DNA from 3 places in the Candidatus Allofournierella merdipullorum genome. Region 1 is predicted to be linked to each of the others. Evidence: predicted binding sites of a transcription regulator. Region 1 holds the regulator's gene; each other region holds the start of a gene.
The links. Region 1 encodes NrdR, which represses ribonucleotide reductase genes. Its sites were predicted from a motif close to CACNANATNTNGTG; they were not measured.

Region 2: ACMNAY_RS11280 (anaerobic ribonucleoside triphosphate reductase) is a predicted target of NrdR. The motif match lies at 2,489-2,502, and genes of this name have one in related genera.
Region 3: nrdJ (ribonucleoside-triphosphate reductase, adenosylcobalamin-dependent) is a predicted target of NrdR. The motif match lies at 2,784-2,797, and genes of this name have one in related genera.

What each region holds. Positions count from the first base shown of each region.
Region 1 covers NZ_DBFNWJ010000043.1:89,743-94,942, forward strand. The annotation lists gene ACMNAY_RS07525 (aminotransferase class I/II-fold pyridoxal phosphate-dependent enzyme) at 1-987, shown strand, start outside; gene ACMNAY_RS07530 (autorepressor SdpR family transcription factor) at 1,116-1,400, shown strand; gene ACMNAY_RS07535 (SdpI family protein) at 1,384-2,433, shown strand; gene nrdR (transcriptional regulator NrdR) at 2,527-3,003, shown strand; gene ACMNAY_RS07545 (DUF4363 family protein) at 2,983-3,351, opposite strand; gene ACMNAY_RS07550 (DUF421 domain-containing protein) at 3,385-4,062, opposite strand; gene ACMNAY_RS07555 (spore germination protein) at 4,134-5,200, shown strand, end outside.
Region 2 covers NZ_DBFNWJ010000059.1:88,783-93,982, forward strand. The annotation lists gene ACMNAY_RS11265 (flavin reductase) at 1-258, opposite strand, end outside; gene ACMNAY_RS11270 (lipopolysaccharide biosynthesis protein) at 327-1,745, opposite strand; gene ACMNAY_RS11275 (M48 family metallopeptidase) at 1,774-2,328, opposite strand; gene ACMNAY_RS11280 (anaerobic ribonucleoside triphosphate reductase) at 2,620-4,905, shown strand; gene nrdD (anaerobic ribonucleoside-triphosphate reductase) at 5,019-5,165, shown strand; gene nrdG (anaerobic ribonucleoside-triphosphate reductase activating protein) at 5,165-5,200, shown strand, end outside.
Region 3 covers NZ_DBFNWJ010000019.1:2,049-7,248, forward strand. The annotation lists gene ACMNAY_RS03480 (DUF3048 domain-containing protein) at 1-236, opposite strand, end outside; gene nrdJ (ribonucleoside-triphosphate reductase, adenosylcobalamin-dependent) at 409-2,751, opposite strand; gene ACMNAY_RS03490 (hypothetical protein) at 3,278-3,625, opposite strand; gene ACMNAY_RS03495 (hypothetical protein) at 3,644-4,501, opposite strand; gene ACMNAY_RS03500 (serine/threonine-protein kinase) at 4,607-5,200, opposite strand, start outside.

The DNA of each region.
Region 1 (5,200 bases):
AACTCTGCTTTGTCCACCATGTATTATCTGATCGATTTGGGTTGGCGCGTGGGCTTCTCCGATTCGATCCGCCCCTGGCGCTTCTGCACCAACATCAAGTTCCTCTGCCCGACCCCCGGCTATGACCGCCACTTCAAGGTCACCGAGTATTTCGGCTTCCAGCTGATCCCGGTGCCCATGCTGGAGACCGGTCCCGATATGGACGTTGTGGAGCGGCTTGTGAAAGACGACGACAGTGTCAAGGGCATCTGGTGCGTGCCGGTTTACTCCAACCCCGACGGATACTCCTACAGCGACGATACCGTGCGCCGTCTGGCGGCCATGAACACCGCCGCCCCGGACTTCAAGATCTTCTGGGACGACGCCTACTGTGTGCACACCCTCACCGACAAGGTGTATGAGGTGCTGTCCATTCTGGATGAGTGCGAAAAAGCCGGACATCCCGACCGGGCAATGGTCTTCTGCTCCACCAGCAAGATGACCTTCCCCGGCGCCGGCGTGGCGGCCGTTGCCTCCAGCCGCAGAAGCATTGAGCACATTCTACGGAACATGAGCTCGATGATCATCAGCTACGACAAGATGAACCAGCTGCGCCACGTCCGCTTCCTGAAGGACCGCAAGGGCGTGTTGGAGCACATGGCAAAGCATCGGGCCATCATTGCGCCGAAGTTCGACCTGGTGAAGGAGATCTTTGGCCGCGAGCTGGGCAGCTGCCCCGGCATCGCCCACTGGACGGACCCCCAGGGCGGCTACTTCCTGAGCCTGTATGTAATGGACGGCTGCGCCAAGCGCACGGTGGAACTGTGCAAGCAGGCGGGCGTTGTGCTGACTCCCGCCGGCGCCGCTTATCCTTACGGCATCGATCCCCACGACCATCACCTGCGCATTGCGCCCACCTATCCCAGCCTTGTGGAACTGGAGCAGGCTGCGACGCTGCTGTGCATCTGTGTTCGTATCGCCACGCTGGAAAAACTGCTGGCCGAATAAATTCATACCTCAAAAGCCGCCCTCTGAAAAGAGGGCGGCTTTTTGCATTTGAAGGAACGTTGACAAAGGTGTAGAGGAGTGCTATATTTCAATTAACAATTAAGTAAAATGTTAAATGAGGTGAAGCCATGGCGATGCAGGACACATTGCGTGCTCTCGCGGACCCCACCCGCCGGGAGATATTGACACTGCTGCGGGCCGGCCCGCTGACAGCGGGGCAGATCGCCGAGCGGTTCCCGGTGTCGGCGGCGGCCATTTCGCGGCATCTGTCTGTGCTCAAGGATGCCGACCTTGTGCGGGACGAACGGGACGGCAAATACATTCGTTATGAACTGAACGCGTCGGTGCTGGAGGAGATCCTTCTCTGGCTGACCACGCTGAAAGGGGAGGGAAACGATGGAACTCTTGAATAAACGCAAGACACTGGCCGGGTCTGTGCTCATTTTGCTGCCTGCGCTGGCGGGTCTGGGGTTATGGACACGCCTGCCCGGTGAGAACAACCTCGCAAAACTGGCCTTTTGCCTGGGGATGCCCGCCGCCATGCTGGCGACCTACTGGCTCTGCCTTTTGCTCACTTTTCACACCAACCGAAAAAACGGCCAGAGCAAAAAGGCGCTGGAGCTGATCTACTGGCTGCTGCCCTGTATCTCGTTGTTTTACTGTGCCGGCACCTGGGCAGTGGCGCTGGATGTGAAACTGGGTTGGGAGCGTCTGCTGCCCGCAAGCCTGGGCCTGATGTTCCTTGTCATCGGAAATTACATGCCCAAGATGAAGCAGAATCCTACCTTGGGTATCCGTCTGCCCTGGACGCTGGCCAATGAAGAGAATTGGAACCGCACCCACCGCATTGGCGGCAAAGTGTGGGTGGCGGGCGGCCTTGTTCTGCTGCTGTGCTGCCTTTTGCCCGGGGCCGCCATGGCCGTGGGAATGCTGGTGTCCATTGTCGTTCTGGCGGTGGTGCCTTGTGTCTATTCCTACCGATTGTACCGCAAACAAGTTCGGGATGGAAGCTGGAACGGATGCCTGTTCAGATCCAAAGCAGACCGTGTAGTAACGGCGGTGGCCCTCGTGATTTTGGCTGTCGCCGTGGTGGGCACACCGGTACTTCTTTTCACAGGAGACATCCATTATACGGTGGGCGAGAACGCATTGCAGATCGAGGCAAGTTATTGGAATGATGCCGAAATAGACTACGCAGATGTGGAAAGCATCGAATATGCCGAGGGCATCCAGGCCGGCAGCCGCACCAACGGGTTCGGATCGCCCCGACTTTCCATGGGAGCATTCCGCAACGATGCCTTCGGCAGTTATACCCGCTATGCCTACACCGGCTGCGATTCCTGCATCGTGATGCAGGTGGAGGGGAGGACCGTGGTGCTCAGCGGCGCGGATGAGGCCGCCACAAAGGCGTTCTATGAAGAGCTGAATGACAGGATTTTTGGCTGAAAATCTTTTCTTTGCGGGAAAATATGCTATACTGTTTGTATAGTGATTTGACGGCGGCCCAATGCCCGCCTACCGCCCAAGGAGGAAACTGCCATGAAATGTCCGTACTGCGGCGAACTGGATTCCAAGGTGATCGACTCCCGCCCCACAGAGGACGGGGAAAAGATTCGCCGCCGCCGGGAATGCCTGAGCTGCGCCAAGCGATTCACGACCTACGAGATCGTGGAGACCGTGCCTCTGATGGTCGTCAAGCGGGACCGTTCCCGGGAGGCCTTTGACCGCCAGAAACTGCTGGGCGGCATGCTGCGCGCCAGTGAGAAACGGGAGGTCAGCTACCAGACGCTGGAGGCGGCGGTGGACCGCATCGAGCAGACGCTTCTGAACAGCTACGAGCGGGAAGTAACCTCCATGCACATCGGTGAGCTGGCCATGGACGAACTGAAGAAGATCGACGAGGTGGCCTATGTGCGCTTTGCCTCGGTCTATCGGCAGTTCAGCGACATCAACACCTTCATGGACGAGTTGAAGGATATGCTCAACGGCCACTCCTCAAAGCATACTGAAAAATAAATGACCGGTCATCAGGATCTGCGTGCGGGCCTTTCCAAGCTCGCTTTGCAGGTCCTGTTGATTATCCGGGCCAACATAGGCCGACAACCCGCCCAGGCACATGGCGATGCCGCTGAGATAGTCCCGCTTGATGAACAGCGCCATCCAGTGCTCCCGGCGGGCAAAAAAAGCGTTCATCTCGTCGATGGTTCTAAGGGCGGCCTCGTAGTCGCCGCCGGCGCTCAAGATACCGATGCGGTCCAGGTCCTCCAAAAGAGTGTTGTTGGTGGTCCGCACCAGGATGCTGCTGACAACGATCAGCAGCGCAAGAAAAACCAGCAGCCCAAAGGCTGCCCGCACACGTTTCATTCGATCATCCTTTCAATCGGAGAGCCGCTGGTTTCAGCGGCTCTCTTTTTTGACCAGCTGCACCTGGCCGGAGTCGTCGCCCAGCAGCAACAGGACCTGCCGCCGGGCGCACTTGTGCTGACGCAGAACTTTGTCCAGCCATTGCTCGTTCCTGCCGCACCAGGCGAGATTATCCGCCAGCACCCGCCCGTCGATGATGAGGGGCACTATGGGGGTGCGGGCCTCGGGCGGCGGCAGCTTCAAGTCCTCCCGCGTGGGCGTATCCTTCTGCGGCATCCGGCTGACGCTTAAAGTGCCGTTGGTCTCCACCAGTGCGTAGTTCACCTCGGAGGGGTCAAAAATGTCCTTGCCCCGCAGCGCTTCCAGCAGGTCGCTGGCGCTGAACCGAAGTTCCCGCAGGGTCTTCTGGTCGATTTTTCCGCCCCGTATCACTGCCACCGGCGTTCCGGATAAAATCTTTGCCGCGGTGGGGCTCATGTAGCACAGAGCCGAGGAAAACAGTTCCAGCACCACGATCAGGCAGACGGGCGCGAGGCTTGCGGCCAGCGGAACTTCCGGGGACTCGATGGAGATGGAGGCCAGATTGGAGATGAGAATGGTAGACACCAGCTCCGAGGGCTGCAGTTCCCCCAGCTGGCGTTTGCCCATCAGCCGCATGGCCGCCACGATGAGAAGATAGATCATCAATGTGCGAAGCACCAGCACCAGCATACAAAACTCCTCCAGGCAAGTGGTTTTGAAAGGACGGCTCCGGGGCATACTAACCGGCGAGGTGAAAAACGATGCCGATGCCCCTGACCCCTTCGCTGGGCGAAAACATCGCCCGTCTGAAAGAGATGTTTGGCAATTCCGTCGACCTGTATGCAAAAACCGTCAACGTGCGTGGCGTGCCCTGCTGCCTGTGCTTTTTCGAGGGCCTTTCCACCCTGGAGCGGCTGTGGGTGGTGATGCTCTCCATGCTCAACGAGACCCGGTTTGAGCCGGCGAACGGGCTGGAACTGTTCGATTACATTCAAAATCAGACCGACCTGCCGGTGGAGAACACACCGGTGGAGGATTTCGATGCGTTGCGCACCCAGCTGACCGCGGGAACAACGGTGATGCTCATTGACGGCTGCCGTAAAGCGATTGTTCTTTCCACGCAGAATATGCAGTTCCGCTCGGTACAGGAGCCTTCCGGCGAGGGAGACATCCGTGGCTCCCGGGAAGGCTTTTGTGACCTGCTGCGCATCAATGTCAGCCTTGTGCGGCGGCTGGTTCGCACCGAAGGCCTCACAACGAAAATTTTCCCGGCCGGCGAACGCACCGGCACCGAAGTGGCCATGCTGTACGACCGCACCCTGGCGAAGCCGGAGTTTGTCGCCGCCATCGAGAAAAAGCTGAAGTCGGTGGATCTGCCCGTGCTGTTCGACAGCGGATATCTCGCGCCCTATCTTCACCGGGGCAGCTTCAGCTTTTTTCAGGAGGTGGGCTACACCGAGCGGCCGGTCACTGCCGCCGCCAAGATATGCGAGGGAAAAATCATTGTGCTTGTGAACGCAAGCCCCTTCGCGATGATCGTGCCCTACTTCTTCAACGAAAACTTTCAAAGTCTGGACGATTACGCCGGCAAGGCCTACTTTGCCAGCGCCGTTCGACTGCTCAAGTATACGGCTTTTTTTCTGTCGGTGCTGCTGCCGGGGGTGTTTGTCTCCATTGCGGAGTACACACCGGAGCTGTTCCCGCCGGAACTGCTTTATAAAGTAACAGCGGCGGCGACCGCAACGCCGCTGCCACTGTTCATGGAGATGATGCTGGTCATCGTCCTGTTGGAGATCATCCGGGAGGCCGGCCTGCGGCTGCCAAAGCC
Region 2 (5,200 bases), on a different contig from region 1:
GTCCTTGCTGGAGCGGAAGCCGAACCGGCCAATGAGCTCCATGGGGGCGCTTTCGGTCAGCACCGACACGGCGAACCGGCCGCTGCGCTGCACCGCGCCGGCGGTGAAGTTTTCCTTGTTGATGGCCACCATCACCTGCACCGGCTCGGCGGTCACCTGGGTGACGGTGTTCACCACACAGCCAACCCCCCGGCCGCCGTCCACCGTGGTGATGACATACAGCCCGCAGCTGAGTTTGTAAAGCGCTGTAAGATCCATATTGTCCCGTCCTTTCTTAAAAACAGGAATAATTACTGCTTATAGTATACGCCCCGGCGCGCCGCCTGTCAAGCGCGGCGGCGACGGCCCAGCAGCTGCATCACGATGCCGATGACGCCCTGGAAGTTGAAGGCGCACACGCCCACGGTGATGAGGGCGCACCACAGGGGCCAGTAGGGGGTCTGGAAGATCATCAGCCCGGCCTCGGCCAGCACCATGGTCAGATTGAAGGTAAGGCGCAGGGGGGCAAAGTCGATGGCCAGCAGGCCCCGGGTGTTCACGGCACGCAGGATGAACACCACGAAGTAGCTCAGGAAACTGGCCAGGGTCACGCCCACGGGGCCCATCACCGGAATGAACAGCCAGTTCAAAAGGCAGTTGACCACCGCGCCCGCCAGCATGGTGTAAAGGGAGAGGGTGCTGCGCTTTTCCACCATGTAGATGCTGTTGAGGAACTGGTTGAGGCAGCTGAACAGGGTGCCGATGGCCAGCAGGGGCACGAACTGCCAGGCGTCGAAGAAGTTGGCCTTGAAGATGAACATCAGCGGGCGGCACAGCAGGATGATGCCCGCGCAGCAGCAGAACAAAAGGCTCTGGTAGAGGCCGAACACCCGGCTGAAGAACCGCTGGCGGCCCTCCAGCTCGGTCACGGCGGACAACTGCCACGCCTCATAGAAGATGGTGCCCAGCACCGACAGGATGGTGGGCAAAAAGTAGCCCACGCCCAAAAGGCCGGTCCAGTAGGTGCCGGCCTGGTCCTGGTAGCCGTCGCACATGGCCTGCACGAAGAACAGGTCGCTGGCGTTGATGACCCAGAAGCTGATCTGGGCGGGCACCATGGGCAGCGAGTAGGCCAGCATCTGCTTCCACAGCGTCGTGGAGTGGAAGCGGGGCCGCAGATACCGCCCCAGCCCGGCGATGAAAAAGACGAACAGGGCGCTCAACGCGTCGGAGCAGATGATGGCCAGCACATAGCCTTTGGCCCCCATGTGGAAGCCGGAGAGGAACAGGATGGTAAAGCCCAGGTTGGTGGCGCTGCACAAAACGCCGTCCACCGCCACCAGCCGGTTCAGCTGGCGGCTGCGCACGAACTGGGTGCACCAGGTGCGCAGGCAGCTCACCAGCACATGGATGTACAGGAAGGGGGCGTAGTCCGCAAACAGGGGGATGAACCGCAGCAGCGGATAGCAGCACAGCATGATGAAAAAGCCCGTGAGGATGGTGAGCAGGCCGTCGGTAAACACCGCGCCTTTTTTCACCTTTTCGTCCAGGCCGAAGCGGATGATGGCATAGCTCACGCCCATGCTCACCAGCGGGATGAGCAGCGAGCCGATGTTCTGCACCAGCTTGGTGATGCCCACCTCTTCCACCTGGCCCATGGCGAAGGTGATGTAAGGCTGCAGCACGATGCTGAGCAGCTTTGCCGAAAAATTGCTGATGGCGAACAAAAGGGTGTTGTTCGCCAGGCGTTTGTACTTTGCGTCCAAAGGGATCTTCCTTTCCGTGGCCGCGCGCTCAGCGCGGGTCTCGCAGCAGGGCCCGGCGGGCCTTCCAGTCCGGCAGGATGCTCTCCACCAGCGCCCAGAACCCGGCCTGGTGGTCCGGATGCATAAAATGGCAGTACTCGTGCACCACCACATATTCAATGGCCTGGGGCGGCTGCAGCGCCAGCCGCGCCGCCAGCGTGATCTGCCGCTTGGCCGGGTGGCAGCTGCCCCAGCGGGTGCGCATGTCCCGCACCTTTATAACGGGCTTTTTGCCCCCCAGCACCTTCTCGAACCGGGGGAACACCCCGTCGCTCACCTCTTTAAAAAGGGCGAGGCACTGGTCCTTTTCCGGCGGGGCCAGGGCCGCCCGGGCGGCTTCGGCGGCCCGGTGGCGCGCCTCGGCCCGCTTTACCCAATCGGCGTGGGCGGCCACAAAGGCGTCCACGGAGGCGGCGCCGGCCCGCAGAGGGGCGCTCACCCGCACGCTGCCGTCCGGCGCAAGGCGCAGGTTCAGGTTCTTCACCCGCTTGCGGATGAGGGTGTATTCCACGCCGCCGGCGCTGCGAAGCTCTCCCTGTTCCACAAGGGCTCCCCCCTTATTTTGACCCTCTTCGGGGCTGGATGCGCATACGATGCGCATCCATTGTAGCATGTTTTTGCCCCCTTTTGAACGTGAAAAGCAAAACTCACAAAAAAATCATCGAAACCTTGGCGCTAATTTTGCGCCTGGTCATATTGACAGCCACTATATGTAGGTGTCATAATGTTTAAAACAGCGTTTTCACCCCAAAATACAGACAGCTGCCCGGCGGCGCGCGAGGGGGAAAAACAGCGCAAAGCAAGGCCCGAAGCCGGGCCAGGAGGAGTGCACATCATGATCAAGAGCGTTATCAAGCGGGACGGACGCGTCGTTTTGTTCGACGAGGGCAAGATCGCGGCCGCGGTGCTGAAGGCCCTGGAGGCCGCCGGCGAGGGCGACGCGCGGGAAGCGGCCCGCGTGGCCAACAAGGTCTCGCGCCATCTGGAGGTGGACTGCGGCGAGGAATCCCCCTCCATTGAGCAGATCCAGGACGCGGTGGAGACCGGCCTGATGGAGTGCGGCCACGACGAGGCGGCCAAGAAGTACATTCTGTACCGGGCCAACCGCACCCGCATCCGCGAGGCCAACACCAGCCTGATGAAGACCATCGACGAGATCACCAACGTGGATGCCCGCATCAGCGACATGAAGCGTGACAACGCCAACATCGACGGCAACACCGCCATGGGCAGCATGCTGCAGATCGGCACCGCCGGCGCCAAGGCCTACAACGCGGCCTATCTGCTCACCCCCGAGCAGGCCAAGGCCCACACCGAGGGCGACATCCACATCCACGATTTCGATTTCTATTCCCTCACCACCACCTGCACCCAGATCGACATCCTGCGCCTGTTCCACGGCGGCTTTTCCACCGGCCACGGCTTTCTGCGCGAGCCTGCCAGCATCGGCAGCTACGCGGCGCTGGCGGCCATCGCCATCCAGTCCAACCAGAACGACCAGCACGGCGGCCAGTCCATCCCGAACTTCGACTACGGCATGGCCGAGGGCATCCGCAAGAGCTTCGCGAAGCTCTATCTGAAAAAGCTCACCGAGGGCGTGGAGGACCTGCTGGACAGTGAGGACGAGAGCGCCCTGACCGCCGCGGCGGTGAACAAGGCCGCCGACGCGCTGGGCATGCAGCCCCGCATGGAGGTGAAGGCCGAGGAGTTTGACGCCATCGTGGCCGACGCCCTGGCCGAGACCAGCGCCCTCTCCGCCGAAGAGGCAAAGCGCATCGTGGCCACCGCCCGCCGCCGCGCCTACAAGCAGACCGACCGGGACACCTACCAGGCCATGGAAGGCTTTGTGCACAACCTGAACACCATGCACTCCCGCGCCGGCGCCCAGACCCCCTTCAGCAGCATCAACTACGGCACCGACACCACCCCCGAAGGCCGCATGGCCATCCGCAACATCCTGCTGGCGGAGGACGCGGGCCTGGGCCACGGCGAGACGCCCATCTTCCCCATCCACATCTTCAAGGTCAAGGAGGGGGTCAACTACAACGAGGGCGACCCCAACTACGACCTGTTCAAGCTGAGCATGAAGGTCAGCGCCAAGCGCCTGTTCCCGAACTACGTGTTCCTGGACGCGCCCTTCAACCTCCAGTACTACAAGCCCGGCCATCCCGAGACCGAGGTGGCCACCATGGGCTGCCGCACCCGCGTGATGGGCAACGTCTACGACCCCGACCGCCAGATCAGCTACAGCCGCGGCAACCTGTCCTTCACCTCCATCAACCTGCCCCGCCTGGCCATCCTGGCCGACCACGACGAGGCCGCCTTCTACAAGAAGCTGGACGCCATGCTGGAGCTGGTGGCAAAGCAGCTGCTGGACCGCTACGAGATCCAGGCTGCCAAGCGGGTCTACAACTACCCCTTCCTGATGGGCCAGGGCGTCTGGCTGGACAGCGACAATCTGGGCCCCGCCGACGAGGTGCGTGAGGTCTTGAAGCACGGCACCCTCTCCATCGGCTTCATCGGCCTGGCCGAGACCCTCACCGCCCTCTACGGCCACCACCACGGCGAGAGCGACGAGATGCAGAAGAAGGGCCTGGAGATTGTGGGCCATATGCGCGATTTCTGCGACAAGAAGAGCCAGGAGATGAAGATGAACTTCACCCTGCTGGCCACCCCGGCGGAGGGCCTCTCCGGCCGCTTCACCCGCATGGACCGCAAGCGCTTCGGCTCCATCCCCGGCGTCACCGACCGTGAGTACTACACCAACAGCTTCCACATCCCCGTCTGGTTCCCCATCTCCGCTTACGACAAGATCCAGAAGGAGGGCCCCTACCACGCCCTGGCCAACGCCGGCCACATCAGCTATGTGGAGCTGGACGGCGACACCGCCAACAACCTGGAAGCCTTCGAGAGCGTTGTGCGTTGCATGCACGACGCGGGCGTTGGCTACGGCAGCATCAACCACCCCGTCGACCGTGACCCCGTGTGCGGCTATGTGGGCGTCATCGGCGATGTGTGTCCCCGGTGCGGCCGCCGCAGCGGCGAGGCCCTCAGCCCCGAAAAGCTGGCCGAGCTGCGCAAAAAGTACCCCGGCGTTCCCACCTTCTGCGGGTGCGAATAAGCCGATCCGCTTTTGTTGCACCGGCAACAGGCCGCCGGCCGAAAGAACGATATAATACAGTACGGTAATTGAAAAAAGGCCCCGCGCCTTTCGAGTTAGAGGAGGAAAACACAATGGCAGCTATGCAGAAACAGTCCGTCATGGGCAAGGACGTCCCCTTTGAGCGCATCCGCCGCATCACCGGCTACCTGGTGGGCACCATGGACAAGTGGAACGACGCCAAGAAGGCCGAAGAGCACGACCGGGTGAAGCACCTGTAATGCTCCAAGTTGCAGGCTGTGTGGCCGACAGCATC
Region 3 (5,200 bases), on a different contig from region 1:
GCGATGTTGTTCACCATCACCGCGGTGATACGCTGGCCCTCAGGGTAGTCGGCGTCTTTCTCGTAGCCGGTGAGCACATTCGCCTCGTAGGGTTCGGGGGTAGGCTCGGGCGTGGCTTCCACGGCGGGCTCGGCGCTGCCGCCGGAGACAGCGGTCCCTTCGTCGCCGCCGCCACAGGCGGTGAACAGACTGACCGACATGGTCAGTGCCAACAGGATACACAGCAAACGTTTCATGTCACTTGTTCCCTCGCATTCCGCTATTTTATTGCGGGCGGCCTGCCGCCCTTATATCCTCTTCATTATAGCAGACGGCCTCTCCGGGGGCAACCACGCCGAGGCCTTCTGCGGGCAGACAAAAAGCCGCCCGCCCCGCTTTCGCGGAGCAGACGGCTCTCGTTGTAAAAACTCAGCGGATGGGGCACACGCCGTTCACGCAGTCGGAGGCGCCGATGTCCAGCTCGGTCTCCTCGTGCTCGTAACGGCAGAGCAGCGCCGGGTTGAAGGGGCGCATCTCCGCCTTGCGGCGCTCGTACTCCTCTTTGTCGATGGCTTCGTAGGGCAGAAGTTCATAGAAGCTGTCGTCGTAGCTCAGGAAGGACAGGGCCACCACATCGTCCCAATGGTCCCAGACCCACTGCTCCACATCGGCCCACTCGTTCTCCCGCACGTGCACCGTGATGGAGCAGTTGTGGTCCACGTAATGTTCCATGAACATCTTGTAGTTTTCCAGCTGCTCGATGGCGGTCACATCGCCCTTCACCCGTCCTGCAGGGGCCTTGACCGGGAACTCCAGCACCTTGGTGGTGGGGTCCTCCGGGTCCTGGCCCACCTCGGGCAGCACCGGGTAACCCAGTTCTTCACAGACGCGGCACAGAGGGTCGGTGGCGGTGATGCGCACACGGCGGATGTAATAAGGAGAATGAGAATAGTGCACGCCGCTGGACACGGTGGGCAGCAGCGACAGGGTGCCTTCCGGCTTGAGGGTGGTCACCAGCAGCGGCCGGTTGCCGCCCAGCTGCGCGGCCATCTCGTCTGCCGCCTTGCGGGCAGCCGCCCGCAGTTGCTCCAGCAGTTCTGCCTGCTGGTCACGGTCGATGCCGGTGGCGTTGACCATGTCCTGCCAGCCGGTGAGAGAGCAGCCCAGCAGGCGATCGCGCTTCTGCACCCGGTCCCAGCGGTACATTTCCAGCTCCCGGCAGGTCATGCGGTAGCCAGCCCGTGCGGACAGGCGCTGGGCCTCCAGCAGGCCCTCCTGATCCAGCGTGCCGTCCTCGCCCACAAAGGCCATCACGTTTACGGTGGTCAGGTTGCAAAGGCCGTTGGAATCCAGCAGGATCTCGCCGCAGGGGTTGCAGCCGCAGAAGTTGGGCCGGCGCTTGAGGCCCGCCTCTTCATTGATCCAGCCCGGCTCGCCGGAATAACGCATCTGCTGAATGTGCCAATGCAGTTTTTCCCGGGTGGGCTTTTCGCGGTAGAAGATGGAGTTGTTGCTCATCTGCCGGTGAGCGATGGACTTGTCGATCTCCCAGTGGCCGTTCACCTGGCGGTAGAGGTTGGACTTGGCCTGGATACAGGTCTCGTCGTCCGCGTCCACCAGGCCGATCTCCGAGGTGCGGCGCACGCCGCCGGAGACCACGTTCTCGCCAATGATGTTGGCGATGTCCAAAAGGTCGATAGGCCGCAGCTGGGTGCGCACCGCGCCGTCCCGGGCGCCGGCGGCGGTGACCACCTTGTGGATCTTATCCAGCATGGTCATCATGGAGCCGGAACCGCTGGCAGTGCCGCCGAAGGTCTTGAGCCGCTCTCCCTTCGGACGGATGGAGTCGTAGTTCACCACCAGGGTGGTCACGCCCTCGTACTCCCGGTTGGTGATGAGCTCGAAGTAGCGGGTCAGCGCCTGAGCCCAGCCCTCCTTGGAGTCGCCGATGGCCAGAGTGGCGGTGTCGCGCTGGAAGGTAAGGTTGGTGTACTCCAGCCGCTCTGCTGCCGGGACAGGGTCATAGGACTTGTGCAGAATTTTCAAATCGGTGCGCACCGGCGGCAGCTGGTCGGCATCGGATTTGAGCACCCGCACGCCCACGCCGCTGCCCACCATCAGCAGGTAGAACAGGTCGTGGTAGGCGATGAAGTCGTTGATGACAGTGAAGGCGCAGTTGTAGTTTGCCATGGGGTATTTTTCCGCCACCGGCGTGCCGCCCACCCACAGGGTGCGGCCGGACAGGAACTGTCGCAGATGGTAGATGTTGTCATAAAGCTTTTCCGCTTCTTCCCGGGGCGTGGGGGCCAGCGAGGCGTTGTATTCCACCGCACGGCGCACCGTCTCCCACCAGAATTCCCGGCGGCCCTGCTGGGGCAGATAACGGGAATAGGTGCGGGTGTAGACAAAGGCGCCCAGCTGCTCCATGGGATTGGGCGCGTGCTTATAGGGGCTGAGGAACTCTCTGGTCAGGATGCCCTCTTTCCACTCGCCGCTGGTGCGCTCTTTCTCCTTCTGCACCCGGTAGAGGATGTAGGTCTTGGCAGTTCGATAAAGCTGCTTTTCAAACAGGGTCTCCTCCACCGCGTCCTGGATGCGCTCGATGTCCACGATGTCCTGGCCGGCAGACAGTTTTTCTTCCACCGCGGCAGTCACGTCATCCACTCTCTGGGGGTCGTGTTCTCCGGCGGCGGCCGCAGCCAGCGTAATGGCACGGCGTATAAATTCAGCGTCAAAGGGCACAACTTTGCCGCTGCGCTTGCGTACGTTCATTTCAGTTCCCTCCCAACGTCGTTTTCAGGATACACCATATATAGTAGTTCCATCTCGGCAAAAAGTCAACATATTGTTTGTTTTTCCACAAAAGCGGACACATATACGGGTGCCTGGCCAACTTTCTGCCCTTCTGTGCCCAGTATAGCAGGCAATTTATCCCATTGTGCGGACGTTTTCCCGGCCACGCAAAAAGGCCCCGGCCAAACGCCGGGATGGCATAAGAAAACGGCGGTTCTGCCGTAGGATTTTGGCGCATAAAACACGCAGAGCGGCCCCCCAAGCCACCAAGGCTTGAGGGGCCGCTCTTTGTGCTTTCTTCATCCAAAATCCTGGGGCAGAACTGCGCAGCACCAGGAAGCGGGCGATTTTGATGGGAGCGCAAGGAATAGCGCCGCAGGCACCCTTGGTGGTTGTCAAGGCGCTTTGACGCCGCGATACCGCAAAAGCGCCCGCTTCTCGGCGACGTTTACTTACGGCACCCCGGCCAAAAAGCCGGAGCCTTTTTACGGATTCGTTCCGCCATTCACAGCCGGTTCGTCCGGCTGGTCGCGATCACCGAAAACACGCCGAAGGCGATGCCGATCACCGCCCAGATATACAGGTCGGCGTAGCTGCCCGCGTTGGGCAGGGCAAGCAGCGCAGGCAGGATATAGAACCCGGCGGCAACATAGCCGCCTTTGCCGCCTTTGCGGGTGCAGATGTTGATGATGCCCGCCACCAGCAGGCCCAGCGCCAGCAAAAAGTCGGCCGAACCGCTCACCTCTCCGTTATCGGCGAGGGTATTGCCCAGGCCGGCCGCACAGGACTGCAGCGCGACCAGAAGGAACAGGACGATGCTCAAAATACCGATCACAAGTTTTCCTGTTTTCATCTCTCTTCCCTCCCCGGCTCAAAAGGCGACCGTAAACGGCCCGACCGTTTCATGGTCAGTGAGGTCGTTAAGGTTCAGCCGATCCACGCAGAATTCCAGAGAGGTCATATTCTCGATCCGCTCGCTGTTCTCCTCATCATCCAGCAAAATCAGTTCGGCGATCGCTTTGCGCCCCGCGGGAATGTCGGCATAGAGATTTCCGTTCACCATGTATCCGTCCACCGACACTTCGGACGCGGTGAAGGTGTAGTCGGCTTCCGTGCTGTTCTCAATGTAAAGCCGAATGCCTTTCCCCATCAAAGAGTCCGTCTGTTCCAGTGCGGTGATCCGAATGCCGCTTTCGGCAAAGAGCTCCGTCCCCTCCGGCTGAAGGGCCGCAGGCTCCGCCGCATCGGTGGCAAGGGTGATCCAGCCGGTTTCTGTGCTGTTTACAAAGCTCTCCGGGTCGATCATTCGCAGCGTGCATTCGATCTGCGCCAAAGTTTCCACATGGGCATTCTCCAGATCTGTGCGGGAGATCGTCATCTCGGCATCGGCCTTTTTCCCGGCAGAGACTTCCTGCGAAAGGCTGCAGCCGACCGCCCAGCCGTTCACAACGCAGTACCCTGTCTGAACGAGCACGCCCGCGGACGAATCATTTTCGATGGTCAGTTTTACCTGCGGGCCGAACACCGAATCCTCGTCCAGGCCGGTGGCGGTGATTTTGATCCCGCCTTCGTCGTACATGACCGTTTCAGGCAGGGTCACCACGGCCGACGCCGGCGCCGCAGCACTGACAGAAGACGCCTTCGACTCTTCGGTCTGCCCTCCGTCTGAGCAGGCCGCGGCGCTGAACATCAGCATCAGCGCCAAAACAATGGACAACATCTTTTTCATTTTGGATAGCCTCCTCCTGCAACCAGGTTGCGGTATGTACCACACAGTATATACCGCTCCCGGACACATTTGGTGGGCTGTCAGCAGACAATGGAAAAGAAACGCTCAGCGTATCACCGCTTTGACCGCGGCCGCCACCACCCCGGTCAGCAAAAACACCGCGACGCTCCAAAGCGCAACAGTGAATGCTGTCAGGGCGCGATGGGTATATGTGCCCCGCACTTTATTCAGAAGAGGGACATGGCGCTGGATGTTGAACAGATCGAAACCGATGACATAGGCGCCCACGGGAATGGTCAGCATCCCCACCACGATCACCAGATCCACCGGGTCGTTTGCCGCGGAAGAAAAGCCGGCCGCCGCAAAAATAAAGAACCAGAAAACAGCCGCAACCGCGAACAGGGCCTTCTCCGGCGTTCCCGAACGAAAACCGGGCACAAGGCAAAGGGGATAAGGAAAAGCGATCCGCTTTTTCTGCGGTTTGCAATACGCAGGCCGTGGGCTGCGGGGCAACGCCGCCAGCGCGGCGTCGAGTTCCCTCACTGAGGCATACCGCTGCTGAGGGTCCAGATTGATGCACCTGACAACGATCTCGCCCAATAGCCCGTCGGTCTGCGCTTCGTTGGGAAAACTTCCTGTCACGATCTGGTTGATCACAACGCCCAGCGCGTAAATATCGGCGCGCGCATCGCTTTGGCA